One region of the Cupriavidus sp. 01T418 genome, then DNA from elsewhere that is predicted to be linked to it. Evidence: riboswitches for the same ligand, from Rfam matches in the RefSeq annotation. Region 1 holds a riboswitch; each other region holds the start of a gene.
The links. A riboswitch is a leader RNA that binds a small molecule or an ion and turns the genes downstream of it on or off. The one in region 1 is predicted to bind glycine.
Positions count from the first base shown of each region.

Region 2: linked by a shared signal. The riboswitch ahead of gcvT (glycine cleavage system aminomethyltransferase GcvT) and the one ahead of AC1DQ3_RS22645 (D-amino acid dehydrogenase) in region 1 are both predicted to bind glycine.
Region 3: linked by a shared signal. The riboswitch ahead of AC1DQ3_RS32185 (trimeric intracellular cation channel family protein) and the one ahead of AC1DQ3_RS22645 (D-amino acid dehydrogenase) in region 1 are both predicted to bind glycine.

Region 1 covers NZ_JBFTQG010000026.1:3,286-14,144, forward strand. Annotated here, with positions in the region: gene AC1DQ3_RS22635 (phasin family protein) at 1-152, opposite strand, end outside; gene AC1DQ3_RS22640 (hypothetical protein) at 826-1,029, shown strand; gene AC1DQ3_RS22645 (D-amino acid dehydrogenase) at 1,289-2,611, opposite strand; glycine riboswitch at 2,660-2,786, opposite strand; gene AC1DQ3_RS22650 (GGDEF domain-containing protein) at 3,618-5,027, shown strand; gene AC1DQ3_RS22655 (LysR family transcriptional regulator) at 5,594-6,577, opposite strand; gene AC1DQ3_RS22660 (hypothetical protein) at 6,849-7,187, shown strand; partial or broken gene AC1DQ3_RS22665 (efflux RND transporter permease subunit) at 7,353-8,012, opposite strand; gene AC1DQ3_RS22670 (sensor histidine kinase) at 8,030-8,767, shown strand; gene AC1DQ3_RS22675 (tetratricopeptide repeat protein) at 9,101-9,466, shown strand; gene AC1DQ3_RS22680 (hypothetical protein) at 9,682-10,350, opposite strand; gene AC1DQ3_RS22685 (GDCCVxC domain-containing (seleno)protein) at 10,437-10,658, opposite strand; gene AC1DQ3_RS22690 (efflux RND transporter permease subunit) at 10,837-10,859, opposite strand, start outside.
Region 2 covers NZ_JBFTQG010000020.1:72,556-80,841, reverse strand. Annotated here, with positions in the region: gene hemN (oxygen-independent coproporphyrinogen III oxidase) at 1-163, opposite strand, end outside; gene AC1DQ3_RS20035 (ABC transporter substrate-binding protein) at 373-1,521, shown strand; gene AC1DQ3_RS20030 (ATP-binding protein) at 1,538-2,704, opposite strand; gene AC1DQ3_RS20025 (response regulator) at 2,676-3,410, opposite strand; gene AC1DQ3_RS20020 (UvrD-helicase domain-containing protein) at 3,686-5,788, opposite strand; gene AC1DQ3_RS20015 (glycine zipper 2TM domain-containing protein) at 6,011-6,238, shown strand; glycine riboswitch at 6,307-6,394, shown strand; glycine riboswitch at 6,416-6,548, shown strand; gene gcvT (glycine cleavage system aminomethyltransferase GcvT) at 6,648-7,775, shown strand; gene gcvH (glycine cleavage system protein GcvH) at 7,865-8,245, shown strand.
Region 3 covers NZ_JBFTQG010000056.1:733-11,591, reverse strand. Annotated here, with positions in the region: gene AC1DQ3_RS32210 (c-type cytochrome) at 1-1,214, opposite strand, end outside; gene AC1DQ3_RS32205 (hypothetical protein) at 1,776-2,228, shown strand; gene AC1DQ3_RS32200 (IS4 family transposase) at 2,405-2,893, shown strand; gene AC1DQ3_RS32195 (hypothetical protein) at 3,078-3,356, opposite strand; gene AC1DQ3_RS32190 (amidohydrolase) at 3,400-4,749, opposite strand; partial or broken gene AC1DQ3_RS32185 (trimeric intracellular cation channel family protein) at 4,963-5,536, opposite strand; glycine riboswitch at 5,801-5,891, opposite strand; gene AC1DQ3_RS32180 (LysR family transcriptional regulator) at 6,567-7,505, shown strand; partial or broken gene AC1DQ3_RS32175 (cytochrome P460) at 7,516-8,477, shown strand; partial or broken gene AC1DQ3_RS32170 (acetoacetate decarboxylase family protein) at 8,775-9,262, shown strand; gene AC1DQ3_RS32165 (3-hydroxybutyrate dehydrogenase) at 9,284-10,066, shown strand; partial or broken gene AC1DQ3_RS32160 (hypothetical protein) at 10,124-10,213, shown strand; partial or broken gene AC1DQ3_RS32155 (DUF3734 domain-containing protein) at 10,267-10,859, shown strand, end outside.

The DNA of each region.
Region 1 (10,859 bases):
ACTTCATGCGAGGTCTTGATGTCCTTGCGTATCGCATCGAGCTGGATTTCAAGAAAGCGCTGTCGGCTCTCCTGCACCAGGGTCAGTGCTCGCAGACCCGCCTCGCAGTTGGCGCTGAAGAATGCAAGTGGAACGTTGGTCTGGTCTGTCATGGTTTCTCTCCGTGATGGTGGGGCATACCGTATCCGCTGCTGCAAGGCCGGTAGGTGTGGCTTCACCGGTCGTCGCGCGATACGGCGGCTGCGCCAACCCAATATAGCCGGCTGGCTGGCGGTGGCTTTGATCTACGGCAACTCTGACGTGCAAATAACGTGGAGCGCACGCCGCGCCGCAAGAGAATCCCGGAAGCGGTCGCGGCTAAGTGATCCCGATTTCAATGGCTATGCCGCGGCCACCGTGACTCGCAATAGACCCCGTCGTCTTCCATCTCATGGACGGGCAGGCGGAACAGGTAATTGACCGTGGTACTTCCGGTCGTGAGCCGGCGCGCCTGGCTGTTGCCGCGAAATGAAAACGTTTTCATTCAAGGCGAAAAAAATCGGGTAGCAAGCCTTTTTGCTGCTGCGGCGAGGCTGAACCTTTACAGGGCGAATTCTGCGGATACTGCTGACAACAAGAGGCACTGGCCTTCATGCTCGCCAAGCCGTGCAAGGGGCCGCACTGCACACTGTCCGATGTCCACGACGCTACCGCCTGCGTGATTCCCGCGCTGGAGCTATCAGCAAGAAAGCCGCCTCCACGCATGCACGCGCAGGCGGCGCATAGCGGCGGCGCGCAATGCCGCCGCGAGCTTCAAGCTTTCATGCCAGGAAATCAGCGCTGGCCTTGCTGGCCACCCTTCCGGCCTTGCTGCCCTTGCCTGTCGTGCTGGCCGCCTTGCTGGCCGCCCCTCTGGTCCTGGCTGCCGGACTGTTGGCCTTGCTGGCCAGATTGCTGCTGTTGCCTGCCTTGATCCTGCTGGCCTTGTCCGGGTTGCTGTTGCTGTCCCATTGTGCTCTCCATGGCGCGGCGGAATGCCGCGTTCATTGAAGGGTGCAAGCGGCGTGCCACGCATCGGGCCCCATGGAACCTCTCGAGCACCCGGGATGGCGCGCCTTTCCATGGCGCGATGGACAGGGGGCTGCGCCATCCCTGGCTGTTCCTTCCCTCTCGCCACCGGCCGCTCGGGCGCCGCGATGTTCGCGCGCCCGCACATGCCTTGCGCGATGGATCGGCGGCAAGCCAGCGCTTTTTACAAACGCAGCGGTTTTTTTACAGGCGGCGTGAGCCGGCGAATCCGGGGAGTGCCCTAGCGGACCGCTGCGTTGGCCGGGCCGGGCGACGATGCGATCGCGCGTGGCCCTTTGTGCGCGGGCAGCTTCCCGCTGAAGGCGAAGTCCACCTCGGGCACATAGCCGCTGATGATGTCGGCGATGGCGCGGCCCGAGCCACAGCCGTGCGTCCATCCCAGCGTGCCGTGGCCGGTGTTGAGGTAGAGGCCCTCGATCCCGCTGGCACCGATATACGGCACGTTGCCCGGCGTGGCGGGGCGCAGCCCGGTCCAGAAGCGCGCCAGTTCGGGCCGGCTCATGCCCGGGAACACGTCCAGCGTGCGCTTGACGATGGCATCGCAGCGCACCGGGTTGAGGTCCATCGCATAGCCGTTAAGCTCGGCGGTGCCCGCCACGCGCAGGCGGTCGCCAAAGCGCGAGAACACGAGCTTGTACTCGTCGTCGGTCAGGCTCACGCTGGGCGCGCGCGCGGCGTCGAGCACCGGCAGCGTCACCGAGTAGCCCTTGGCCGGATAGATATCGAGCTTCACCCCCAGCGGGCGCGCCAGCATTGGGCTGAAGCTGCCCAGCGCCAGCACGTAGGCATCGGCGCTTTCGATCTGGTAGCCGCCGGTTTCATCGGCGATTTCCACGCCGCGCATGCGGCCTCCTTCGGCATGCAGGCGTTGCACCCGCACGCCATAGCGAAAGCGCACCCCGAGTGCCTCGCACTTGGCGGCCAGTTCGGTGGTGAAGCGGTGCACATCGCCGGACTCGTCCTCGCTGGTGTAGGTGGCGCCAGCCAGGCGCGGCGCGATATTGGCCAGCGCCGGTTCCAGCCGCACGACTTCGTCGGGGCCGATCACGCGCCGCTCGCAGCCCAGTTCGCGCATGATGCGCGCCGGCTCGATGGCGGCGTCGAACTCCTTCCGGCTGGTGTAGAAATGCAGGATGCCGCGCGTCAGGTGGTCGTATTCGATACCGGTCTCGGCGCGCAGCGCCTGCAGGCTGGCCCGGCTGTAAGTGCCCAGGTTGAGCAACTGGATCATATTGTGGGTGGAGCGCCTGGCCGTGCACTCGCGCAGGAACTTCAGGCCCCAGGACCACTGCGCCGGATCGGCGCGCAGGCGGAACAGCAGGGGGGCGTCCTCCCGGCCCAGCCAGCGCAGCATCTTGAGCGGCGCGGCCGGGTTGGCCCACGGCTCGGCATGGCTGACGGAGATCTGGCCGCCGTTGCCAAAACTGGTTTCCCGGGCTGCGCCCGCATTGCGCTCCAGCACCACCACCTCATGCCCGGCCCTGGCCAGGTACCACGCAGAAGCGACGCCGATCACGCCGGCTCCCATTACGATGACTTTCATTCTTCAGGCTCCGGATAGCAAAAAGGGGCAGACCGGCCATCCGGCCTGTCTGCCCCCACTGTCCTTTTGCCTGAGAGATTCGCCGCACCCACCACGGGTGCCGGCTTGCCCCTTCGGCGGCCGCATGCCGCGCCACATTAGGTGGTCCGGCCCGGCGCTCTCCAGTTGTATCGTTTTCCAGTCTTTTGCACCTGAGCGTTTCAGGGGTACGCCTTCGGTAGAGGGGGTAATCCGGTGGTAGCCAGACCGCCTCATTCTCCTGGAAGCCGCACCATAGCACGCGTGGCGGGGAGACTGCAAGGGCAGTACAGGTGCCCGGCAGGCGCGCCGCCAGCCCGCTGCGGGGCCGCACGCTGTAGCAGGGTTCTGTAGCAGTCTGGTCAGCCAATACTGTCCTGGACAAAACCCCGACGCCATTCGACGGCAGTCGGGGCTTCTTTCTTGTGCAGGATTCAAGTGCAGCCATCGCTTGCGGAGCCACCGTTACCGTTGGATGTGGCGACGCGCGACTGCAGGGGCGAGGGCCGACGCGGCGACGCACCTTGCCATAGAGTTCGATGGACTTTCAATCAGAACTGCAAACAAAGAAGCGGTGAGAGCCAATCGCTGGACTATCTTTGCGATTGGGGACCTCCCCGTCACTCCCGGCCGATGGGGTTCTTGCTCGCACCTGCATTGTGCCTGCCCCACCAGCATTGCCGGCCTGCATACTAGCGTCCCCGGTTGAGACAAAGCCGGATAAAAGGTAGCAAATTGCAGAGTTCGTGGATGCGGAGAAAAAGGAGACCAGGCTGGATGTGGAAGAGACACCGAGGGCCCGTGGGAGGAAGCGGTACCAGCGAGAGTGTGATTCCAGAGAAGTCCGCCAATGTATTGCAAGTATTGGGCGTGCTTCGGCTCCGGCTGGTGGATGTTCGACGGCGCACCGCGAAAGGTGGGGGGCGGCAAAACGGACAAGTAGGCTCAGAAGGCGAACACGGGCTTTGTTAAAACCGGGAGAAAGCACATGAGCGCAAGCACAATAATTGAAGAGCCAGCGCCAGCAATCCATCTCGTGACCAAAGCGTATTCACATTTCCTGGTTGTCGGTATTGCACTTCTCCCAGCTTACCTTATTGCATACCTATTCTTCTTTCAGGACGCCACCCTGAAATTCGAGAATCACCCGTTCCACGAAGTCGCAATCGTTGCGGCAACACTTGAGGGCCTCTTCATCACGTACGTGACGTGGCGTTGTTACCTGTCTTCAGGCGAACCGCTGCTACGCTGGCTGACGTTGGGTTTTCTCGGATTCGTGCTGATTTACTCGTTACACGGCGCGTTCACTGGGTTAGCTCACCACAATATCTGGCTGTTCCTGCTCTACGGGCCAGCTTCACGCCTCGTCATGTCCATACTGCTATTCGTCGGACTGCTCTCGTTCGAGCGAAAGCCGGACACAGTCGAAATGCGCACGAAGCCAGTCGGCTGGTGGGGCTGGATTGCCGCATTCATTCTCGTCGATTTAGTGGTTGCTGCTGTGGCCAATTCCACCATCGCAGGCCATGTCGCTGTGCGCCTGTCAATGGAAGGAGGAGCACTGTTGTTCTCCACGCTGAACGTAGCAGCGATGCTTGTTCGCCGCATTCGCTCACCTCTCATGCTGATTTTTGGCATCTCGGTGACTGCGTTCGCCCTTTCCTCGGTCGCATTTATTCTTGGTCGCCCATGGAATCATATGTGGTGGCTAGCCCACGCGATTTTCGCTGGTGGCTTCTTTCTGCTGAGCTATGGGGTCGTCAAGGCGTTTCACACAACGCATTCGTTTGCGACCATCTACAGTCAGGAGGAATTGATGGCTCGATTGACCGCTGCAATGGCGCGTGCGGAGAGTGCGCTTCAGGAACTCCAACGAACCAACCAAAAGTTGGAGCATCTTGCCGCGACCGACCCACTCACCGGAGCGGCAAACCGCCGCGCGTTCATCGAGCGTGTCGAAGCCGAAATTGCGCGTGCCAAGCGAGAGGGGGCACCGTTTTCTCTCCTCGCGCTCGACCTGGATAATTTCAAGCAGATAAACGACTACTATGGACATCAGGTCGGCGACAAAGTACTGCAGGGGTTCGTGCAGCAATGCCTCGATGCAATCCAGCCCTATGACGGCGTAGCCCGTGTGGGCGGAGAGGAATTCATGGTGTTGCTACCTCAAGCTGCCCTGGGGTTCGCTTATTCGATCGGTGAGCGCATTAGGTCAGCCATAGAATGCGCCGTGTTCGAAAGCGCGATTGGGCGCAAGGTCGGGGTCACGCTCACTGTCAGCATCGGTGTTTCCCAGTTCGGGCGCGACGGTAGCACAATCGACGCGATTCTGCGCGCCGCTGACGAGCGTCTCTATCGCGCGAAGGCTGGAGGCCGTAACCGCGTAGTCGCAATGTAACGCGGCTTTCAGGTCAGGGCTTGATAGGGCGAGCAGCGCCGGCCGCACTTGATGACAGATTTGTAATCCTGGCGTCAGGTTCCTGTTGGCCTGGTTCTCTAGACTTGCTTACGAGGCTGGATAAGCCGTCTGTTAAGCAAACAGGAGAATCAAAGTGAGAACCTTAAAGAGATTAGTACTCGCCGCCGCCACCTTCGCTGCGCTTGGTTCTGTCGCTGGTGTGGCAAGTGCAGATGTTACCTCGCCACGTGACCCGTTCACCGCCGGTGGACATTCGATGGGGACTCGCGACCCATTCACCGACGGCGGCCATTCCATGGGGGCTCGCGACCCTTACACGGATGGTGGCCGGAGCCGCGTAAGTCAAGCCGACGCACGTTTCCTCTCGGCGCGCGCTGGGAAGTTTGACCCGTTCACGGATGGTGCGCGCTCGACCGACAGCCCCCGCGACCCGTTCACCGACGGCGGCAACCATGCACCCGAAAATGCGGAACCACCCGTTTCATGAGCAGGGGAGTACGGAGCTTGGGACTCGGCGGGCCACCAAATCGAATTCGTTTTAAGGTTTAAGATTCCAAGCGGGCTATCCAGCCGGACTGACCCGTCACCGATGCATGCCGCTTTGAGCCCACCAACTCGGCGCCTGGCCAGGCCCCATCGCGCACTAGCCGTTTGACCAGGGTCACCAGTTCCGCCGAAACGAAGCTGGCGGCCGGGGATATTCGCCGCGTAGCCGCATGTGCCAGCACGATTCGCCGGGAGAGGTTGGGGGAGGTAATTGGCGCCGCCGCCAATTTGCCTTTTTCCAGTTCTTCGGATACCGCCGAGCTGGGTAGAACTGTGTACCCAAAGCCCTTTGCAACCAGAGATTTTTGGACAGCCAGGGAATTGGTCTCGACCGCGACAGTGAGTTTGATTCCTGCGACAGCGCACGCATGCTCGACCATTGTGCGAAGACCGTGTGGCGCGTTTGGTAGCACAAGCGGAAGGTGTCGAAGGCTCTCGATGGTGTGCGTATCGCTTTGCGGAAGAGTGCCAGGAAGGCCGACCAGATAAAGCTGTTCGTCGAGCAGCGCCTCTACCTGCAGGCCAGCCGAAGCTTTTATGTCGTACAGCAGTGCTATCTCAACGTCGCCTGCAGCGAGCCACTGGAGGAGGTTGCCTGCGTAGCCCACGTTGAGCCGGACGACCAGGTGGGGATGCCTGCATTTCACGGTGGCGACAAGCTCGGCCGCCAGCAACTCGCACGTACTCGGCAGCAAGCCGATGACGGCAGTGCCAGAAATGGTGCCTTTTGCTGGTTGAATCTCAGCCTTCGCCCGGTCAAGTTCGCGCAATGCGCGTCGGCCGTACTCAACCAGTGTGCGCCCTGCGTCTGTCAGGACCATCCCATGCCGCTCGCGCTCAAAAAGCTCTACACCGAATTCCTGCTCAAGCAGCCTTACATGCCGGGAAATGGCAGGTTGAACAATGCGAAGGAGTTCGGCGGCCTTGGTGCAACTCCCAGTCTCCGCGATGGCCAGCAGCGCACGCAGTTGCTTGATATCCATATGCCTCCTAAGGCACTTTCCGGCCATCCAGGTTATTGATTGGAGGAATCAATTTATTGTATTTCATAATGCTTCCCAGTCAATTCCATGATGGCGGATGTCATTCCCCACCGAGACTACCTCCCATGACCAATCCAAATTCTGAGCCCCTTGCCTGGCAAGAGGAGTTGCGGCGCAACATATACAGGCGGGGCCAATGTCAACGATTCTGCCGCAGAATCGTTTATGAAGGCGGGGCACTGTGCCTTATATTCTGAGGAGGGGTATCGTGATGAAAAGATTCTGTGCGCTCGCCGCTGCAGCGCTTTTTTCGGTAGGTTTTGCTTACGCGCAAACAGCTGCACCGGCGGCCGCCGCCAAGCCTGCAGCGCCCGCCGCTGCTGCAGCTCCGGCTGCTTCCTCGAATTGCGAAGCGAAGGCGGTTGACAAAAATGGCAAACCGCTAGCAGGAGCCGCCAAGGCCTCCTCTATCAAGAAGTGCGAAAGTGGCAACAATGGCAACGCGTCAGCCACCTGTGAAGCCAAGGCAGTTGGGAAGAACGGTAAGCCACTTGCCGGCGCTGCAAAGACGTCGTTTATGAAAAAATGCGAAGCTGACGCCGGAAAATAATCTCCCATCCGCGTAAAAAGGCCGGCAACACGCCGGCTTTTTTCTATTCTCCAACACCGTGCTCGATGGCGGTCATGCTAGCGAGTTAAATTGCGGGTACGCTGCCGACGGCCGGTTCAGTGTTCCTCCGGTCGTCTTCTCGTGGTCACAAGATTCGCCGCATGGCTAACGCTGGCCGAAGCGGAGCGCCAGGGTCGGCAACACCAGCAGGTTCAGCACGGTCGAGGTGAATAGGCCGCCAAGAATGACAATCGCCATCGGTCCCTCCACCTCGTTACCTGGCTCACCAGACTGAAGCGCCAGTGGCAACAGGCCCAGCCCGGTAACGAGCGCTGTCATCAGAATGGGCGCCAGCCGCTCAGTCGCTCCCAGGGTTGCCGTCTCCAGGTTCCAGGCGTGGCCTTCGACTTGGACCAAGTGCTGGTAGTGGGAGATGAGCATGATGGAGTTGCGCAACGTGATACCGAACAGGGTCACAAAGCCGACCATCGACCCTAGTGACAGCAGTCCGCCCGTGGCAAATACCGTAAGTGCGCCGCCCACCAGCGCGAACGGCAGATTTGCCATGACGAGGACCAGGCCGCGCCAGCTGCGCAGTGCCAGATAGACGAGCAGGCCGATGCCGGCGGCCGCGAAGGCGAAATAGACCAATAAGTCTCGCTGTGCTTGCGTCTGGGCCTGAGCCTCGCCCGACAGGGCGAAGTAATAGCCCTTCGGAAACTTCACGTCAGCGGCGATGCGACGTTGGGCCTGACTGACAAACTGACCGAGCGAAGGACCGTTGAGATGCGCGGTCACGGTCTGCAACCGCTGGCCGCCATCGTGCCAAGCGAGCCACCCGATTGGTTACGCCAGACCTGTCGCTGACCCTGCCGGGCGAACTATCCGATGGTCTGCGCTCGCCAGTGACTGCGATGACGTTGCAGCTCGAGACCGCGATGGCTGTGGAGGGCACCAGCGATGCGGTCCTGGCTCGTCTCGCGCCTCTGGGGAAGAGCATCTCACGCATGCGCTCCCTGGTGGAACAATTGTTGATGTTGGCCGAGCGAGAGGCAGGCCCGCCAACGCTCAGTCACGACATCGACGCGAAGGTTGTGGTCATCGACGTTCTTGGGGAGATATTTCCGTTCGCGGATTCCAAGGATATTGACCTTGGTCTGGATGTGGGTGAGCCCCTGACGATTCAAGGGAGTCAAGAGGACTTTCGCGCGCTGGTTCGCAATGCCATCGACAATGCCGTCCTGTACACCCCGCCTGGCGGCAAGGTTGATGTACGACTGTATCGAGAGGGCAACGCTGCCGTGTTTGAAGTGGAGGACTCCGGGCCGGGCATCCCCCACGAGGAGCTTCCCCGCGTGTTTGACGCGTTCTATCGGGTTGTCGGGTCGGGGCAGCCGGGGAGTGGGCTTGGGCTGGCCATTGTGCGGAGCGCTGCGGCGCGACTTGGAGGCAAGGTCAGTTTGCATACCATCACGACGAGGGACAAGACGGGGCTTCGTCTTGTCTACGTTCAAGAAGCAGTGGACGCATCGAGAGGCTCTCCGCCTGCACGTTCAAACTTACCGGACTGGGGAAAATGAAGGTCCTCTTTGCCGCGCTTTGAAACGAATTAGTACTGCGCTTGTCGCTACGCAAGGTACCGTGCCTCCAGGGCAGAAGTGACATGACACCCAAGGGCCCGCTTACGATTTCGTTCGCCCCGCGTCTGCGTCGCGTGAGGGTGCTCGTTCGACAGGCTCGTCGTCCGCTTCGCAGGAATCGACAAGCGCGAGTTATGCAAGCTCGAGTTGCCCTGAATTTTCTTCTCGGCGTGCAATGACCTCAACGGGGGGACGGACTCGTGGCACCAGCCCAAAGTGTAAGTCCGCTGTACACTTGAGCGTTGGGTTGACCGGCGTAGACGTAGGAGGGCCATGACCACGCCAAAGTTTTCGATAGGGCCACTGGAGCGAAGAATCGCAGCTGGCCAGGACTCCGCTGTGCTCAGAATCACGCTTGCAACGGCCTACCACCAACAAGGAGACTTGGCTGCTGCCGTTTCCCATCTGGTCAAAGCTACCGAGTTAGACCCGTACTACTCGAGCGCTTGGCGGGCGCTCGGTGTTCTGTACGTGGAGCTCGGCGAGGACGCGAGGGCGCGTCTCGCATTTCAGAAAGGTATCGAAGTCGCAAGAGACCACGGCGACAAACAAGTTGAGAAGGAAATGACCGTCCGTCTCCGACGTTTGGACCGGCAATCAGGCGCTGCTGGCGGTGAATCAGGAGAGGGCAAGACGTAGTCGTGCGCAGGGACAGTCTGCCGGGGCGCGGGGAAACTGGTTGGCGATACCTTCGATACCTTCGATACCAAGAGCCCTGCCACGTAAGGCAGATAGTCGATGGTCACCCGACAGTCACCACACGGTCGGCACACATGGTCTTGCTGGCATTGGCGCGTTCAGCGCAGAGCGCGGAACTGCTGAGCCATCCTGTCCAGCAGGCCTCCATGAAACGATTACGGCCGTGCTATCAGTTGATGATGCGCGTTGACACCAATCTCTCCCCGCACTTTCCCGTGCGTTTTGCTGTCCGAGTGGTAGACGACAAGTACGGCATTGTCGTGTGTGATGGTGCTTGGCGAAATGGTGGACACAACGGCCTTGCCTTCGGCATCAGCCACAAAGTTGTTATCCGTTCCGTTCCCATCGAGCGGCGTGAAGCCAACTGGCTTCTGGTCAAAGTGATTCTCGAACAGGCTGAAGTGCCCATGGGGCTTCAGGCCAGAAAGAATCACGGTGACCTTTTCCCGCCCATCAGGCTGCTGCGTCAGAATGACCTGCCCCTTGGCACCAAGCCAGGCGCCGAGTGACATCTCAAGCGGCTGGCCCGACGCGCTCATGACAGGCAAGGCCGGTGCGTCGGCAATCAACGCATTGCGCAAGCCAGCGCTGCGCTTGATGCCTTGGGGGCCGACGGCCGCTGGTGCGCCTTTGGCAGCGACGAACACTTGTGGATCTAGTGGCGGATTCTGGTGTGTCTCATTGGAAAAGAATGCCGCATGTGTTTCAAAGTCCAACACCCGGCTTTCGGTGGCCGCATGCGTTGCCATGGCCGTCAAGCTCCCCAGGCCAGCCAGGCAGATGGCTGTGGCGTACTTGAGTCTCAGCTTTTTAGGTATCTTCATGCTCTTTCCTTTGCGAGGATTGCCAAATTCCGTAGTTTTTTTGCACGCTAACCGAATCCAGGCGCTTGGCGAAGTCCAGGCACAGTTCATTCGCAGGAGCAGCATGAACCCGGCTCCTGTTGTATTGGTGGGCATTTGTTAGTGCCATACGAACAGAAAACGCAGCAGTCACCAGCCTTGGGCCTCAAGAGGGTGTTGCAATGTTCACACTCGTAGAACCACTGACAGGCATCAGCGGGCATCGTCTCTGCTTTCACGTGCCCGCACACGGGGCAGGTGATGGTTGACTGCAGTTCGATGGTGCTCATCGTTTCTCCTGCCTGACGGTCGACGGATAGCCGGCATTTGCCGTCGCTGCCGTCAGCGCTGCCGGGGAAGTCCTGATTGGGTCGAAGACCACCGCGGCGCGCTATTGCCGGTTCAGCCGGTTCAATATGATATTGCAGTCTACGCGCTAAGTGCTCGTCCGAGTGGAAGCGAGTTTCATCATGATTCCTCCTGAAGAGCGG
Region 2 (8,286 bases), on a different contig from region 1:
CCAGTTCGCGGAAGTCCGACAAGGCGTGCCGGTCCGGTGTGGCGGCGCGGCCCGCCTGCTTGCTCTTGCAGGCCGAGCCGCAATGGCCTGAGCAGGCGCGCGGCTGGCTGGCAATGGAAATTGGGACAGGGGCGGATGCGGTGGGGCGGTCAAGCTCAGCCATGGGGCGGCCTTCGTGGTGGATTCGATGGCTCATCGTAGTGGTCGCCGTCCGCGCACGCGTTGACCAAGGTCAAGCCGTGGCCCATGACATCGGACGCCATGGCCTGCACCGGCGCGCCGCTTGTCACGCCGGCGTCACGTGGATCGGGTAGGCTGCCCCGCGCTCGCCGGCATTCCGTCCCCCGGCTCAACATGTCGCCACGGCCTTCCATGCACATTCCTCCACTGATTGCGCAGGCGCCACGGCTGCCGCGCCGCCGCCTGCTGGCTGCGCTCGGCAGCACCCTGTTGGCGCCCTCAGCCCTGCTTGCGCAGTCGCCGCCGCGGCGCCCCCTGGTGATCGGCCACCTGGTGGATCGCGGCGGGCCGCAGGCCGACCTCGCGCGCGACTACCTGGCTGGCGCCAAAGTCATGTTCGACGCTGCCAACGCGGGCGCGCGCGAGCCGCGCGTGATGCATGTGGTGCGCGAGGTCGATACGGATCCGCGCGCGGCCACCGCGCAGGCACTGGCACTGGTCGCGGGCGAACGCGCCGAACTCCTGTTCGGTCCCAGCGACGCCTTGCTGCCCGTGCTGGCCGCCTCGCCCGAACTGGCACGGCGCGGCGTGCAGATCGTGGCGCCCCTGTCGGGGCTGTCGCTCACCGCCGATCATGTCTGGTACACGCGAGCCGATTACCGCGCCGAACTGGATGCGGCGATTCGCCAGTTGCGCAGCTACGGGATCAAGCAGATGGTGTTGGCGGTGGCGCCGGATTTTGCCGCCGGCAGCCTGGCTGGCGGCACGCCGTGGCGGCGCCAGCTCGAACAGGAGCCGGGCCTGCAGGCGCTTACGCTGGATGACGGCAAGGGAGATGGCGTGGGCACAGGCGCGGTGGTGCAGCGTATTGCCGCCGCGCGCCCGTCGGCGGTGATCGTGGCGGGCGACACACTGGCCTATGGCAGCCTCGGCCGGGCGCTGGCCGCGCGGGGTTGGTACGGCTTCCTGGTGGGCTTGTCCGCGGTCAATTCACTGGCCGCGCGCGAGATCCTGGGCACGGGCTATAACGGCGGCATCGTGCTGACGCAGATCGCGCCGGGGCCGCAGGACCTGACCCTGCGCGTGGTCAAGGAACACGTGGGCCGGATGAAGCAGTTCCTGGACGAGCCCGCCTCGTCCGCCACGCTGGCCGGCTACGTCGGCGCTGCCTGGCTGGTGCGCTCGGCATTGTCAGGGCCGCGCCCGGACACACCGGCCGACCTGCGGCGCGCCCTGCAGGCCCGCGTCGACGTAGGCGATTTCGTGCTGGATTTCACCCGGGGCACGCGCGGCTCGCAATATGTGCAGCTGGCGGCCATGGGCGGCGGCACGGCGCGCTGACCGTAGCCCCGGCCACTCAGGCCCGCGGCAGTATGATCCGTACCTGCAGGCCGCCCCCCGGCCGGTTGGCCAGGCTCAGCTCGCCGCCGTGGCGCGAGACGATATCCGCGGCGATCGACAGGCCCATGCCGACCCCGCCGGTGGCGCGGTTGCGCGAGGATTCGAGCCGGTAGAAGGGCTCCAGCACGCGCGCCATCTCGTCCTGCGGGATGCCGGGGCCGTTGTCGCAAACGTCGATGACCACCCGCTCGGGGCTGTCGGCCAGCTCGATGCGCGCGCTGCCGCCGTAGCGATGGGCGTTTTCCGCCAGGTTGACCACGGCCCGGCGCAGTTCCGCCGGATAGGCCAGTAACGGCTCGGCCCTGCCGGACAGGCTGACGTCCTGGCCAATCTCCGTGGCGTCGTCCACCACTGCCTGCAACAGCGCATGCACATCCACCCGCTGGCGCGGCGCCGCGGCGCCGTCGCGCTCGCGCAGGTAATACAGCGTGGCATCGATCAGCCCGTTCATCTCGGCCAGGTCCTGGCGCAGGCGGTAGCGCACCTGGTTGTCGCTCACCCCTTCAATGCGCAGGCTCATGCGCGTGAGCGGCGTGCGCAGGTCGTGGGACACCGCGGCCAGGAAACGCGATTGCTGCGCCAGCTGGGTGCGGATGCGCTGCTGCATATGGTTGAAGGCCGTGGCTGCGTCGCGTGCCTCGGCCGGGCCGCTGTCCTCGTCCAGAGGCGGCGCGTGCACGTCCTGGGCCAGCCGGCCGGCGCTGCTGGCCAGACGCTGGACGGGCCTGGCCAGCAGGCGCGCGCCCACCCAGGATGCGGCCACGATGGCGGCAAGCTGGAACAGCAGTCCCAGGCGCGGCGGGCCGAAGCCACGGCCGCCGCGGGTCCGGTGTGGCGCAGGCGGCGGGCTGCCTGCGTTGCTTCCGGCACCGGCCTCGGCGTCAGGCGGGGGGCCTCCCCGCTGGACTTGCTGGGCCGGCGGTGGCGGCGGCGCCTCGTTGCCGGCGAAAAAGGCGAATCCGGTGTGCCCCGGACGGGGAAAAATGCTCTCGATCACCGTGACGCCAAGCAGGTGTACGGCCAGCATGATCGCCGCCATCACCAGGAACAGGCGGATGAACATCGAGTCATGGCGGGCCAGCCAGCCCGCGCGCTCAGCTTTCGACGGCGCCGGTGAAGACATAGCCCTCGCCTCGGACGGTGCGGATCAGTGCCGGGTCGCGCGGGTCGTCGCGCAGCTTCTGGCGCAGGCGCGAGACCAGCAGGTCGATGCTGCGGTCGAAGAGGTCGAGATCCCGGCCGCGCGCCTGGTTGATCAGCAGTTCGCGGTCGAGCACGCGGTTCGGGTGTTCGATAAAGGCCAGCAGCAGGCGAAATTCGGCGTTGGACAAGGGCACCACCGTATCGTCGCCGTCCATCAGTTGCCGCAGCGTGGTATTGAGCCGCCAGTTGCCAAAGCGCAGTTCATGGCCACCCACCGGCGGGGGGCGCTTCACGCCAGCGCCGCCCCGGCTGCGCCGCAGCACGGTGTGGATCCGCGCCACCAGTTCGCGCATCTCGAAGGGCTTGGTGACGTAGTCGTCGGCGCCCACTTCCAGCCCGACCACGCGATCGGCCAGCTCGGTGCGCGCGGTGAGCATGATCACCGGCAGGTCGCCCCGCTCGCGGATTTCGCGGCATAGCGCCAGGCCGTTTTCGCCGGGCAGGGAGAGATCCAGCACCACCAGGTCGTAGTCGCGCGCGGCCAGCGCGGCGCGCATGGCGGCACCGCCCTCCGCGCCGTCGGCTTCGATGCCGAAGGTGGCGAGGTATTCGGCCAGCATGGAGCGGATCTGCGGATCGTCGTCGACAATCAGCAAGTGCAAGGGCGTGACGGGAGCAAGGTCCATCGGGCTTGGTAGCAGGCTATCAGGCTATTGCGGCACTTTGCAGCGTGGTTCGCGGCAGGTTTGCGGCGATTCGAGGGTGAAGCGGGGGTGGCCGGGGGGCGGCCGCCGCCAGGGATTCACTCTACCAGCCTCGCGCGGCGGCCTGATAGGCGGGTTGTGGCCGCTTCGTATCGGGTCTGATACAAAGACAAAGCGGCCCGGCCGGCTGATCTTGTCCCGCTTGCAGCGGCAATGCATCCACTTTGCATAGCCGGGCTTTGTATGTCCGGCACCGGCTACCCTGCGGTCTTGCCAGGCGTGCCGGGCGTGCCCAGCAGCGCCTTGAGTCCGGCCAGGCGGTCCTTCGGGCTCATGGCCGGGGTCTCGTCCTTGATCCCGGGCGCCTCCTCGAGCTTCATCTCGCCGATAAACCGCGAGGGCTGGCAGGAGTAGGTGTCGCGCGCGCGCTTGCGCTTCTTGCACCAGCTGATGTGCAGGCTGCGCTGGGCACGGGTGATGCCCACATACATCAGGCGGCGCTCTTCCTCGATCTTCTCGTCGCTCATGTCCTCGTCTTCGCGGCAGTGCGGCAGGATGCCCTCTTCCACGCCGACCAGGAACACGTGCGGATACTCCAGGCCCTTGGAGGCATGCAGCGTCGACAGGCGCACCGCGTCGGGATCTTCCTCGCGGCCTTCGAGCATGCTCATCAGGGCCACCGTCTGGGTCAGCTCCAGCAGGTTCTTGCCTTCGTCGCCAAAGCCGTCGGCGGTGTCGAAGCCGGTGGCCTCGCCTTCGCCGGTGGCCTCGGGCTTGGTGCCCTTGCGCTTGAGCCAGTCGAGGAATTCCAGCGTGTTGGTCCAGCGGGACTGCGCCTGGCGTTCGTCGAAGGTGTCATACAGGTAGGCTTCGTAGTGGATGCCTTCCATCATGTCGTCGAGCACTTCGGTGGCGGGATCGGTGGCCGCGCGCCCGGCCAGGCGCACCATCGCCTCGCAGAACACCCGCAGCGGCTCCAGCTGGCGCGGCTGCAGCTTGCCTTCGATGCCGCCCATCATGGCCGCCTCGAACAGCGACACCCTGGCCTGCCCGGCGAAGGTACCCAGCACTTCCAGCGTGGTGTTGCCCACGCCGCGCTTGGGCGTGGTGATGGCGCGGATAAAGGCGGGATCGTCGTCCGGGTTGGCGATCAGGCGCAGGTAGGCGCAGATATCCTTGATCTCGGCCTTGTCGAAGAAGCTCTGGCCGCCCGACAGCACATAGGGAATGCGCTCGCGGCGCAGGATCTGCTCGAACAGGCGCGCCTGGTGGTTGCCGCGATAGAGAATGGCGTAGTCGCGGAACTGCGCGCGCCGCTCGAACTTGTGGGCCGAAAGCCGGAACACCACGGACTCCGCTTCGTGCTCCTCATCGTTCATCGGGTTGATGGCGATGGGGTCGCCCATGCCGTGCTCGCTCCACAGCTTCTTGTCGAACAGCTTGGGATTGTTGGAGATGACCGCGTTGGCCGCCTCCAGGATGCGCACGGTGGAGCGGTAGTTCTGCTCCAGCTTGACCACTTTCAGGTCGGGGAAATCGGCCTGCAGCAGCCGCAGGTTGTCCAGCGTGGCGCCGCGCCAGCCATAGATGGCCTGGTCGTCGTCGCCCACCGCGGTAAAGGCCGGCGCCCGCAGGTGCGATCCGCCGGCCAGCTGCTTGAGCAACTGGTACTGGCAGGCGTTGGTGTCCTGGTACTCGTCCACCAGGAAGTAGCGCAGCCGGTTCTGCCAGCGCATGCGCACTTCCTCGTTGCGCTCGAACAGCTCGGCGGGCAGGCGGATCAGGTCGTCGAAATCCACCGCCTGGTAGGCGTGCAGCGTGGCCACGTAGTTGCGGTAGATCAGCGCCGCCTGGTGATCGTCGGGATTGTCGGCCCGGGCAATGGCCGTCTCGGGATCGACCATGCCGTTCTTCCACAGCGAGATGGTGCTCTGCACGCTGCGGATCAGCTTCTTGTCGGTGGTGGAAAGCTGCTCCTGCACCATGCCGAAGCAATCGTCCGAATCCATGATGGAGAAGCGCGGCTTCAGGCCCACATGCTCGGCCTCGGCGCGCAGGATCTGCACGCCCAGCGAGTGGAAGGTACTCACCGTGATCTGCTTGATGGGGATGCGCTTGCCCTCGCGCGTGGTCTTGCCCTCCATCAGCTTGGCGATCCGCTCCTGCATCTCCTTGGCGGCCTTGTTGGTGAAGGTCACCGCGGCGATGTGCTTGGGCTGGAAGCCCTTGTCCTCGATCAGGTGCGCGATCTTCTGCGTGATCACCCGGGTCTTGCCCGAGCCGGCGCCGGCCAGTACCAGGCAGGGGCCGTCGAGGTAGCGAACGGCTTCGGATTGGGCTGGATTGAGTCCGTGGGTCATGCGAGGCGGGAAATGGCGGATGCGCAACGCGGCTGGCGCGATTGCTGGGCGGAGGCTGGATGTTAACACGCGACCATGGCCCCCTCAGGCATGAAGTCGGCATCGCAGGACTGGTAACACTTCGTAAGCCCGGGAGCCGCGGACCTTCTGGCCCCTCTAATTTATATGTCCGGCATGAGCGTGCGCCGTGCCGGATGCACTTCACGATAGCTGGAGAAAATCATGAACACCCTGCATTCCTTGAGCAAGGCGGTCTTGATCGGTGTCGCGGTGGCAAGCATGGCGGGCTGCGCCGATATGTCGCCAAAGCAGCGTAACACCGCGATCGGTGCCGGCGTCGGTGCGGTAGGCGGCGCAGTGCTGACCGGTGGTGACGCGCTAGGCACCCTGGGTGGTGCCGCGGTAGGCGGTGTCATCGGTAACGTAACGACCGACAACCATCGCAGGTAGTGCGCTGCAACAAGGCGGTGGCCCCTGGCGGATGCGTTGACAAAGCCGGGGCGCTCCCGTAAATTGCCCGCATCCGACCGGGAGAGCGCGCGAAGCTTGCGCCGCCGAAGGGGTATCACCCGAAAACTCTCAGGCACCATGGACTGGTCGGATCGGCATGCAACATGCACACGATGCACGCCGTACTCTGGAGAGCGGCACCCGCCATGGACTGGTGAGCGTGCCCACCGAAGGGGCGCGCAAGGCCTGGGTTCCGGTTGAAACGGGGCCGCCTTGTAATCTCTCAGGTATCGAGGACAGAGGGGTCATCCGCCGCAGCGGATCTGGCAGCGCCATGGCGCGCCGAATCCTGCGGCGGATGGCCCTTTTTTCGTTTTCGAACCGAGATTTGCCTTCCTCCGAGGATTCCATGACGCTCCAGGCCACGCCCCTCAACGCTATCCACCGCGCCCTCGGCGCCCGCATGGTCGATTTCGGCGGTTGGGACATGCCGGTCAACTACGGCTCCCAGATCGAGGAACACAAGGCGGTGCGTGGCGATGCCGGCATGTTCGACGTCTCCCACATGTGCGTGGTGGACCTTGCAGGCGCCAATGTGCGTCCCTTCCTGCGCGGCCTGCTGGCCAACAATGTCGACAAGCTGCAAACGCCGGGCAAGGCGCTCTATTCCTGCATGCTCGACGAAAAAGGCGGCGTCATCGACGACCTGATCGTCTATTTCTTCGCCGAAGACCAGTTCCGCCTGGTAGTGAACGCCGGCACCGCCAACAGCGACATCGCGTGGATCAGCGCGCGCAACGCGGCCACCAATAGCGGCGTAAAAATCACCCCGCGCCGTGGCGATAACGCCCCCGACGGCGTGGAGCCGCTGGCCATCGTCGCCGTCCAGGGCCCCAACGCCCGCACCAAGGTCTGGAGCGCCTTTCCTTCGACACAGCCCAGCGAAGCCCTGAAGCCGTTCAACGCCGTGGTCGTGCAGGACCCCGCGCTTGGCGAAGTCATGGTGGCACGCACCGGCTATACCGGCGAAGACGGTTTCGAACTGGTGGTGCCCGCCGCGAACGTGGCCGGCCTGTGGGAAAAGCTGGTTGCCACCGGCGTGGTGCCGGCCGGCCTGGGCGCGCGCGACACGCTGCGCCTGGAAGCCGGCATGAACCTGTACGGCCAGGACATGGATATCCACACCTCGCCGCTCAACGCCGGCCTGTCCTGGACCGTGGACCTGCAAAGCGAGCGCGACTTCACCGGCAAGACGGCACTGGCCGCCGCCGGACAGACCCAGCAGTTCGTCGGCCTGATCCTGCGTGACAAGGGCGGGGTGCTGCGCGCCCACCAGAAGGTGATCACCCCCGCCGGCGACGGCGAGATCACCAGCGGCACCTTCAGCCCCTCGCTGTCCCAATCCATCGCTTTTGCCCGCCTGCCGCGCGACGTGGCCATCGGCGCCGAGGTGCAGGTCGAGATCCGCGACCGCAAACTCGCCGCGACTGTGGTTAAACTGCCGTTTGTGCGCAACGGCAAGGCACTCGTGAGCTGAACGCTCGCACTGGTCACAGCGCGCCTGCCGGCGGTTACCCCATCCCCGCCCGGCTGGCGCAGAGTAAAAAATTGAATCTGGAGAATCCCATGAATTTCCCCGCTGACCTGAAATACACCGAGTCCCATGAGTGGGTGCGCGTCGAAGCCGACGGCACGCTGACCATCGGCATCACCGACCACGCGCAGGACGCGCTGGGCGACATCGTCTTCCTGGAGCTGCCGGAAGTGGGCAAGTCGGTCGGCGCCGGCGACGCGCTCGCCGTGGTGGAATCGGTCAAGGCCGCTTCCGACATCTACGCCCCGGTGGCTGGCGAGGTGATCGCCGTCAACGATGCCGCCGCCGCCGCGCCGGAAAGCGTCAATGCCGACGCCTTCGACGCCTGGCTGTTCAAGCTCAAGCCGGCCAACAGCGACGACGTGAACGGCCTGATGTCGGCCGACGCCTACAAGGCCAACGTCGGCGCCTGACGCCAGATCGTCATTCCCGCGCCAAGGGAATGACGGATAAA
Region 3 (10,859 bases), on a different contig from region 1:
GTTGCGAGTGTCGCAATTTGCTTGTCGGATAGTGTCTTCGCGAAGCCCGGCATCCGGATGTCGGCCGACTCTTGCTGTCGCTGAATCCCTTCCAAAATCACCATTACCACGTTGTTTGCATTGTCCCGGCCCAGCGCCGTGTTGTGATATAGCGAGGGGAGGCCGCCGTCTGGGCTACCCTGGCCGTGGGCCTGGTGGCAGGTTGCGCAATGGGCGTCAAAGAGTTGCGGACCCGTCATGAGGCTCAGGTCCGAGGGCAGGGGCACGCCCCGGATGCTATTCAGATCGTCGGCCGGGGAGCCATAGGCGTGGGCGGGCCGGCTATCCGCTTGATTGTGAATCGCTGGCGTGTCCTTGAGATAGACTGCCATCGCCTGCAGATCTGCATCGGACATGTGACGTAGGCTGTGATCGATTGCTTCTGCCATGGGGCCAGCCGCCTGCGCCTTGCCTTCGACGCGGCCCGTTCGCAGGTAGGTGGCGATTTCCTGCGCACTCCAGCTGCCGATGCCGCTATTTTCGTCCGAGGTGATATTCGGCGCGTACCATGTGCCAACCGCGCCGCCGGCCAAGTCGCGCTTTACGTCCTCGGCCATCATGACATTGCGGGGGGAATGGCAAGTGCTGCAGTGCGCCAGCCCACGCGCCAGATAGGCGCCGCGGTTCCATTCGAGGCTTTTGGTCGGGTCGGGATTGAATGTCTTGGTATCGAGGAACATCAGGTTCCAAACTGCCATCGACATGCGGATATTGAATGGGAAGGGGAGGCTGGTTTCCGGCGGCTTCGAATCGACCGGTTTAACCCCTTTCATGAAGTACGCATACAAGGCAGCCGCGTCGTCGTCAGTCAACAAGGCGTAGGAAGTATACGGCATGGCCGGATACAGGTTTTGGCCGTCGGCTCGACGCCCCCGGCGAAGCGCATCAGTGAATTGCTGTAGCGTGTAGTTGCCTATACCGTGCGTCTTCGAAGGCGTAATGTTTGTAGATGTGATGGAGCCAATTGGTGTCGGCAAGGAGAGTCCGCCCGCGAAGGGCTCACGGCCCGGTGCTGTGTGGCACGCGACGCAATCGCCGGCAGTCGCCAGATACTGGCCGCGCTGGATCTGCTCGACATCTGCGGTAGCGGCTGCAGTCGCGAGCGTCGCGTAAGTTCCCGCGAGGACAAGCGCGGTGCGACCCAGTCGCTGCAGAAAGCGGACATGTAGTTTCATCTGATTCGAGAAGGGGGCGTTGTTCTATGGAGCTGTGCGCGCGTGCCGATCCTGCGTAGCAGCGGTAGCCTGAGTGACTGACGGATCGGATTATGCCTCGGTGTTTTCCCTGATAGCAATGGTGCGGCGTGTGGCCCGAATCAGTGGACGAAGAATAGGCACCTCGGATTCCGATCTGCGTATGTGAGCCATACTCAATGTATGAGCCTTGCGGAGATTTTTGTTAAATTGATCATATACTTCAATAGAATTAAGGAGTTAAGGTTGCTATTGACGACAATTTTTGATCATTATTTCCCGCAAGAATTCAACCGTTGACGTTGCTTGGTGGGCTGCCAGTGGGGATGATTGTTCGAAATTGCGAACAGTCTAATTCGCGGATTAGTGTTATTTTCCGGCCCAATTTGTATCCGCGTACGAGGAAATGCGCAGGTTGCTGCGCAGCAGTCGAGCAGGAGTCCCTGGCCGAAGGTCGCGAGGAAAGATTTCTTATATGTGTCTCATTTGCCTCTCGCGCGAAGGCCGGATTAGCCCCGTTTTTCTGGCGCGCAGTCTTCTCGCATGAGTGACATCTTTGAGTTATTCTGCACCGCGTATGAGCTTGGAACACATTTTCTGGTGCTCACCCGCCCTAACAGGTTAGCCAGCGACGGCGAGCATACCGTTGCAGATGAAATGTCAGAGGTGCGAGTGAAGGGCTTGCGTCGGATGGAATTTCACGACTCCAAAGGACGCCCACAGGAGGCGCTTCGGGAAATCCGGTATCGGATGCCGCTGGGCGTGATCGATGCCTGGATGTGGGCCCGGGAGTTTCGGGACGCCAACGGGCAGCGTGGTGGTATCGAGAAAAGCATCCGGTGGATCGAAGGATACGAGCGGATCGCGGAGCAAGCGGTGCTGCTACCTCAGACACGCCTGGTCTATGTGACGGATCGGGAATGCGACATCGCGGCGCTGATGGCCCGCGCAAATGGGCCAGGTCAGCCCGCTGACTGGCCGATCCGTTCCCAATAAAACCGCAACGTTGCCGAGGCAGGCAAGCTGTGGGACAACGTCGACGCCAACCAGGCACGTTAGGAAACCAGCATTACCCTACCGGGACGCGCAGGTCATAAGGCGCGCGAGGTCAAGCAGGAGTTGCGCGCACAACCTGTGAAACTACGGGGTAGGCAAGCTCGGTTACTTGTGTGGTGGCCCAAGAGATCGGTGCACCAGTGGGCGTCACACCCGTAGTGTGGCGGCTGCTGACCAAACGCGAGGCACAGGAAACGGATGACATCGTCGAATTAGTTAATTGGTATCTAGCCCGCTGGGAGATTGGGATGTTCTTCCACGTCCTGAAGACCGGATGCAAGGTCGAGGCGCTGCAGCTATCCAAGATGGAGCGTGTGGAGCGCGCCTTGGTGTTGTACATGGTGGTGGCATGGCGCATTGCCAGGCTGATGCGGTTAGGCAGAACATGCCCTGAGTTGGACACGTCGCTGTTCTTCGACGCTGACGAGATACGAGGTGCATACGTGCTCGCGAAAGAGGACCGCCCGAACACACCAGTTACGCTCAATTGGTTGTTTCGTATGGTGGCCTCTCTGGGCGGATTCATTGGGCCAAGAGTGATGGCGAACCCGGCGCAAAAACGATCCGAATTGGCATGCAGCGAACAATGGATGCCGCCTTCATGATTCAGGCACTGTGGGAAGACTCGTGAGTTCTGTATAACGAGATGCCTTCAAGCGCCGTGCAAATTAAGCAAGCGAGGGCTCCACAATCGGCTCCCGCCGCAATTGATGCTGAACCATGACCGCAAGGCCAATCCCGGCTAAAGAGCTTCTCGCCGATCATGACAATCTCGCCAGTCCCTTATGTCTACAGATCACAGAGCTTGAGCCCGCGCGATAATAAATCAGCCGTCTGCGCAGGGGAAAGCGCATGACTTGCCTTGATCCAGTGGCGGGAGTGCGCGCGCAGGCGAGCATAGCCGTTCAGCGCATAGGTCTTTCCGTCTGGCGCGGTGTATGTCACGATTTTTTCCGTCATACCGTGTCTGTGAATTTCTTCACATTGCAGGTCACCTTCAGCTTGCCCATGGGCAACACGAGCGGCGAGGAGCAGGATCGACCCGATCAATATCTTGTTTTGCCGCACAGTAGAGCCCTGGAATTGAGTCGCTTGAACCGTTTGATAATCATCAGTTTGCCTTGGGTCGTCCCAGGACGTCTAGGACGGCGAGGCTCATCGCGCCCACGCCCGTCTTGATTGACGGCTCCGGAACCGGTGCAAAAAAGGGCGAATGGTTGGCCGGCAGCGGCGCGCCGCCAGGCTTGCGCGAGTTGAGGTAGCGCTGCATATCATAGACGCCGATGAAAAAGAACATCGATGGCACGCCGGCGTTGACGAATTCAGAGAAATCTTCGCTGGCCGTTGCCGGAGGCATACGCATCACGTTCTTTCCATAGGCGCTGCGCAGTATCGCTTCGGTACGCGTGACCAGCTGCGCATCGTTGTTGATTGCCTGGCCGCCCTGTTCGAGACGTACTTCTGGCTCGGGAGCCCCCGACATTTCCGCTACCGCTTTGGCGGTGCGCCGCACCCCTGCAAGCAGTTGCTCGCGCACTTCAGGCTTGTACGAACGGATCGTACCGCGTACGACGACGTCATCGGGAATGATATTGCCCACCGTGCCGCCTTGGACAGCGCCAACCGTGACTACGCCGAACTCCTGCGGATCCTTCTCTCGACTGACCACGGACTGCAGATCCACAACAAATCGGGATGCCATCACGATTGGATCGATGGTCTTATCCGGTGCGGAGCCGTGGCCACCGCGACCATGGAACTGGACCTCCAGTGCGTCCGAATTGGAGGTGACTGCGCCAGCGTTAAAGCCGATGAACCCTGCGGCGACAGGGGCAGTATGCAGTGCAAAGGCATAGTCAGGTTTGCCGAAGCGGGTGAAGAGACCATCCTTAAGCATGGCTTCTGCGCCAGAGGTAAGTTCCTCCGCCGGCTGCGCAACGAACATCAGCGTGCCACGCCAACGATCCTTCATGGTCACCAGCGTGCGCGCGGTGCCTACCCAGGCGGCCATGTGCAAGTCATGCCCGCAGCTATGCGCTACTGGCGTCATTTTTCCGTTCCAGTTCGTAGTAGCCTTGCTAGCATAGGGCAGACCGCTCTTTTCCTCCATCGGCAAGGCATCAAGCTCGGTGCGGACCAGCACCTTGGGACCGCTGCCATTGCGGTAGATCGCCACCAGCCCAGTCTTGCCGATGCCTTCGCTTACCTCAAAGCCCATTGCCCGCATCTCGCGAGCGAGCGTGGACGCCGTGCGGGTTTCCTGGAATCCCAGTTCAGGATGAGCGTGCAGGTCCTTGTACAGAGCCTCGAGCGATGGGTAGCTCGTGTCCAGTTGTGCGTCGATGGCGCTCTTGAGCGCGCCGACGTCGAAATCGGGCGGGACCTGAGCGTGGCCGACGACAGCGCAGCAGGCGAGCAGGGCGGCACAGGCCAGCCGTCCAGTGCTAGAGAGATATTTCATTATAAGGATTTCCTATTTCTTGGATCGGGACCGTGAGAGAGCCGTTGCGGCAGGAGGTTTGATGCGTGAATTACGCCATCGTCGCAGACCGTGCGATCATCTATTTTGCCGCTGGATTGAGCTCGCGTGGAGGTGTAGCGCAAAGAGTGACTGCAAGAACCGACAAGTCAACATGTCGCGACGGCGGCAGTCCGTCGCTGCTGTGCCGAAAGCCTATTTCGATTGCTGCCGGTAGAAAAAAATCGGCAGATTCCAGCCGCGCCAGATCGCTAGCAGGCGCAGCGTCAGGCCACCGGCAAAGCTGATTGCGGTATTCAGGTCATTGCCGACGCCAAGCGTGCGCAAGCCCAGGAAGAGGGCACAGATGGCAAGCGAGACGCTCGCGTAAAGCTCGCGTCGGAATACCATCGGCACCTGGTTGCACAACACGTCGCGCTGGATGCCGCCGCAGACACCGGTGATCACGCCTGACATGATGACGACAGCGGTCGGGTAGTTCATCTTCAGCGCGACGTTGCACCCAATCAGCGAGAACGCGATCAGTCCCATGGCGTCGAGGACGAGAAAGACTCGCCGCAGCTGCGACATACAAGGTGCGATCAGGGTGGTCAGCAGACCGGCCGAAATCACCAGATAAATGTATTCCGGATGCTGGGTCCAGGCGATGGGAAAGTGAACCGAGGATCAGGTCACGGATGGTGCCGCCGCCCAGCGCTGCGACGAAGGCAACGACGGCAACGCCGAAGATGTCCATATTGCGGTGCCCGGCTGCGATGGCGCCTGTCATCGCCTCGGCGGTAATCGCGATCAGATAGATGCTAGTCAGCACGTCGCTTGCTCCTGCATGCCAGGAAGCAGAACGGCGGCGGAGTGTGCAAGTGGATACATCGGGAGTGACTCCGGCTAGAGGCAGGCCGCGCCATATGGCGGACCCTGAAGCGCCTCTCCCCCTGTCCTTTTACCTGAGAGTTTGGGCTCCACAAGGAGCCTGCCCCTTCGGTGGGCCGGGATGCGCAATGTTATGCGCCTCCGGCCTCTCTCCAGTCGGCGAAATGTTTCCGCGGTTCGGTGTGCCTGAGCGATTATGGGAGCTTGCGCCTTCGGCGGAGGCGGATGCCGCCTCTCTCTCCCGCAGAATGCGCAGATTATCAGTGAGTGGACGCCTGCCTGTCAAACGTCAGCGTACTTGGGGAAGCGATGGTTGGGATAGGTGTATTCGTACTTATCTATCGGGCGAGTTTTGGCGGTAGGTACATGCAGTGCGGTTTGCCGCAGGCCCGGTCGCTTGGAAGCGACCATCGACGGGGAACATTGCAACCTATTGATGAATATAAAGTTTCAGAGTCCCGTCAGTGCGAACTGTGCCACAGGACGTCAAAGCAGTCCTCTGCTTCCGAGGCAACCATGGCGACCACATTGTCGAGGTGCTCAGTACAACGCTCTGGTCGATTTGCGTGGCATTGTTCCTCCGCATGAACAGTCTTTTCCGGGGCCATCATTTTTCCCGCGGACGGCGCGACCTAGACTTTGTGCATGGCGAAATGATGGCGCCTGGAGCCTCGCTTGAAAAATTGTCGCTAGCAGCCTTGTGGCGATGCGCCTGCCTGAGCAGAACTTAAGGACGAAGCGACGCATCGTTCCGTAGTTCACGGCCAGACCGCGCTGGAACCCGATATCATGCAGGCTGATCTGAAACGGCAAATTCCAGCGTACGGACAGCCTGATGAACTCCGCAGGAAGCTGGTGGCCGTGATTTGATCCATCCCTAATGTCAGCCTCAGATAGCAAAGTGTCTGACAGGCGCTCACAAGGTTACGATGGATACGCTAAAAAATATGCGCGCCTTTGTACGCGTCGTGGAGGCCCGCAGCTTTACAGGTGCTGCGGCACACCTCAATTTGACTACAGCCTTTGTGTCGCGAGCCGTCTCCGATCTAGAGACCCATCTGCAAACGCGACTGCTCAATCGCACCACGCGCCGCATCGCTCTGACCGAAGCCGGTGAGCGCTACCTGCAACGTTGTCAGCAGATTCTTGCCGACGTCGAACGGGCGGAACTGGAAGCGAGCGATGCCTATGCCCGTCCGTCCGGCAAGCTGAGAGTGCACGCGATGACCAGCTTCGGCCAGCAATGCATCGTGCCGGCAATCGGCCGTTACCAGCAGGCCTTTCCGCTGGTCAGCGTCGAGCTGACGCTATCCCAGCGGACGCCGGATCTCCTGGACGACGGCTGCGATGTCTCGCTTGTGCTCGCGCCGGATCTACCGGATTCAGGCTTGGTTTCACAGCGCCTTGGCAGCGTTGTCAGCATTGTGTGCGCGTCGCCCGGCTATCTCGGGCACGGTGGCGCGCCGCAACAACCATCGGATCTTCGCGAACACGCCTGCCTGCACATGGTGACACCAATCTACCCGCCTGACGAATGGACCCTCAGCGGACCGCATGGCGACGAACGCATCGCGCTTGGCCCAGCTAGGTTTCAATGCAATAACGCGGAAGCGGTGGCAGTGGCAGTGCGCGAAGGAATGGGGATTGGCCTCCTGCCAATCCATTCGGTGATCGAAGGGCTACGTGCCGGTGATCTGGTGCGGATCTTGCCGGCCTACTCGTCACAACAGATGAATATCTACGCCGTCTATGCGTCCCGACAGTATCTCGATGCCAAGATCCGAACTTGGGTCGAATTTCTTCGCAGCCAATTGCCTACGGTGATCGCCAACGATCAAGCTGATTTGCACAAGTCCGCGCAAACTTGATTCGATCCGGTTGTGTTCGTTTAATTGGCAGTTATCGAGAAATGCCGTTGTATGGCCAACTCCCATCTCCATCTCGCCAGCGCTTGGTGCCTTGGCCGTTTTCATCAGCGTGCTGCTCACGCAGCTTGGCGTGCCCATCCCGGCCGGCCCTACGCTAATTCTCGCCGGGACGATGGCGGCGACGGGCGAAGGGTCCTTCCTCTGTGCTCTTCGGCGCCGCAGTTGGTGCCACGCTGCTCTCCGACTCACTATGGTTTTTCATGAGACGCGCTCGCGGGAGGCGGCTGCTTGCAGTCCCTGGTTCGCTTCTCGCTATCCCTCGACACTACCGGGCGTGTGGCGCGCAACGTCATTGAACGAGTCGGCGCGCCGATCCTGACGGGTGGCGAAGTTCCTGCCGTGAGCGGGGCTGATTTCAGCCCCATTGCTTGGTACCACTGCAATCGACGTGAGCGTGTTCCTGCTGTCGGATTTCGTTGGTGCGTCGCTCTGGGCCGGGACGTGGATGATTGGCGGTGCGGCGTTGCATGAGCAGATCGAGTCTGGCTTGGTGCTGGTGCGGCAAAACAGCGGCTCGATTAGCGATGCGTTCGCACCGATCTGCGTCGCGATGCTGGCGTATCGCTGGGTGCGACGCCTGCGGTTTCGCCACTGGCTGGCTCACATGCGCATCAGTTCGGAGCAACTGGACGAGTTGATAAAATCGAGCGCCCCCGCCGCTGATATTCGAGACGCACGCTCTTCCAGCGTGCGGGCGAACGAGGCATACAGGATTGCCTGCGCGCACTCGCTCGATCTGGAGTGGCCTGAGCCACTGCACCCCGAGTTACTAAAACGACCGATCGTCGTTTATTGCGTGTGTTCCTAGCTAGACGACGGCCAGGCGCATCGTCAGCCAGTTGCACAGAGAGGACTCGATGAATGGGAGAGGCGCGGCTACCGGAACCACTCCCGTCCGATTTCGACGCCGCTTGCGGGGTTGCGGCGCACAACGAGCTTGACGACGGCAAAGAATACATCGTAAGGGTGAGCCTTCCGAAATGTGACCCGGGCTGTGTACCGCGCATTGGGGAACGCGCACGAGAAGCAGCGGCAGGAGGTCTCTGTGGTCGCATTTGCTCGGCGCGGCCTGGCACATCATGTAATGGAGCCAAAGGCCATTGTTGCATCTTCGTTAAAAGTGTTTATGCAAATACTGGGCTATATTGGGTAAGCGATGCCTTTACTATCTGACGAGCGCAGTACGCGCTGCCAGTCATAAGGAGTTCCATGGACATTGCTTCCATCCGCAAAGAAGCCTTTGCGATGCCCATTCACAATCCCGTCTACTCTCGCCCGCCGTTTCGCTTCCTCAATCGCGAATACTTCATCATCACGTATGAAACGGACATCGACGTGCTGCGCGCCGTAGTACCGGAACCCTTGCGGCCTGAGAATTCGCTGGTCCATTACGAATTCATTCGCATGCCGGATTCGTCAGGTTTCGGTGACTACACCGAAAGCGGTCAGGTCATCTCGGTTCGCGACCAGCAGGGTCGTTTTGCTTTTACTTGCGAGACGTGACTGTCCTGGGCGCGTGGAGTGGTCCGGCAGCGCTAGAGCTGCGACCGCATGCGCTGGCTCCAGTCGCCAATCTGCCGGTCAAGAAGGTAGTCGGCGCGCGTCAGGTGATCGCCAATCTGACGCTGGATGTAGGCGAGGTCGCTTTTGACTACCTGGTACAGAGAGAAAATCTGAAGCTAGCAGTGAATCAATAATTCTGCTCGAAGGAATCGAATATGTCATTGGACAATAAAGTCGCCGTTATAACGGGTGCGGCGAGCGGCATTGGTGAGCAATGCGCACGAAAACTCGCAAGCCGGGGTGCAACGGTGGTGATTGTTGACCTCAATCTGGGAAACGCCCAGAAGGTCGCCAGCAGCATTGTTGAGGCAGGCGGAAAGGCCCGCGCCATCGCAATGGACGTAACGATTGAAGATGCCGTCAACCGTGGTATCAGCAGCGTAGTCAACGAGCTTGGCGGTATTGACGTGCTGGTATCGAACGCAGGTATCCAGATCGTAAATCCCGTCGATCACTACGCCTTCTCCGACTGGAGGAGAATGCTGGCGATCCATCTGGATGGTGCCTTCCTCACGACGAGAGCCGCGCTCAGACATATGTACGCGGCCAACAAGGGTGGATCGATTATTTACATGGGCTCGGTACATTCCCATGAAGCGTCGAAGCTGAAGGCCGCCTATGTCACGGCCAAGCACGGCCTGCTCGGCCTGGCGCGCGTGGTCGCGAAGGAGGGCGGGGCACGTGGGGTGCGTGCAAATGTGGTGTGCCCGGGCTTTGTCCAAACGCCATTGGTCGACAAGCAGGTCCCCGAGCAGGCCAAGGCGCTGGGTATTTCCGAAGCGGAGGTGGTGAAGAATGTGATGCTCCGGGAAACCGTAGATGGCGAATTCACGACGGTCGAAGACGTGGCCAATACGGTTGCATTCCTTGCCGGCTTTGAGTCCGCCGCACTCACGGGGCAGTCGTTGATTGTCAGCCACGGCTGGTCGATGCACTGAGGAGGGCGTCTATGCGCAGCAGCATCAAAAAAAATAAGCAGGCAGCCGGATTCCTTTGTGCTGCCGCGCTATGACGAAATCGCCTTGGTGCTCCAAGGCGGAGGCGCGCTCGGATCGTACCAGGCTGGCGTATATGATGGCTTAATGCAAGCTGGGGTACACCCGGACTGGATCGCGGGGGTATCGATCGGCGCTCTCAACAGGTGGACCTGTGGAGCGCAAGCGGTAATGTTCCCGGCGACTTCCTTGACGTATCGGAGCGGGCCAAGGACATTCAGTACTCAAGTCGTACACGCGCGATCACCAATCTACTTGCGGATCGTCAGAAGCACGCCCTCTTCATCAAACAGCTACTTGCGCACATTCCCGCGGATGTACGCGAGACAGATCCCTTGTTTCGTCTTGCCGAAGAGGCTGCCGATGCTAGTTCGATCAACGTGATGCACCTGATCTACAAGAACAAGCCATACGAGGGACACTACAAGGACTACGAATTCAGCATTGACACGATGGAGGAGCACTGGAAAAGCGGCCTGGAAGACATCGGTGCTTCGTTCGCACATCCGGACCGGTTCGAAGTGCCAAGCCGAAAACGGGGGTTCGTGACTCACGACGTTCACCGTGAGGGCGGCTCGGTACCCCAGTCCGACCGAGTTCACCACAGAAGTGGAAAGAAGAGCGGCGGCTTAATTCGCGACCAGGGCGTCGGGGCGATTCCTTTTGGCTCGGACGCAGTGGGCGACGTGCCGATCGAGTGCGTGCATTCCTGGGCGATGTATGGCCACTGTGTATT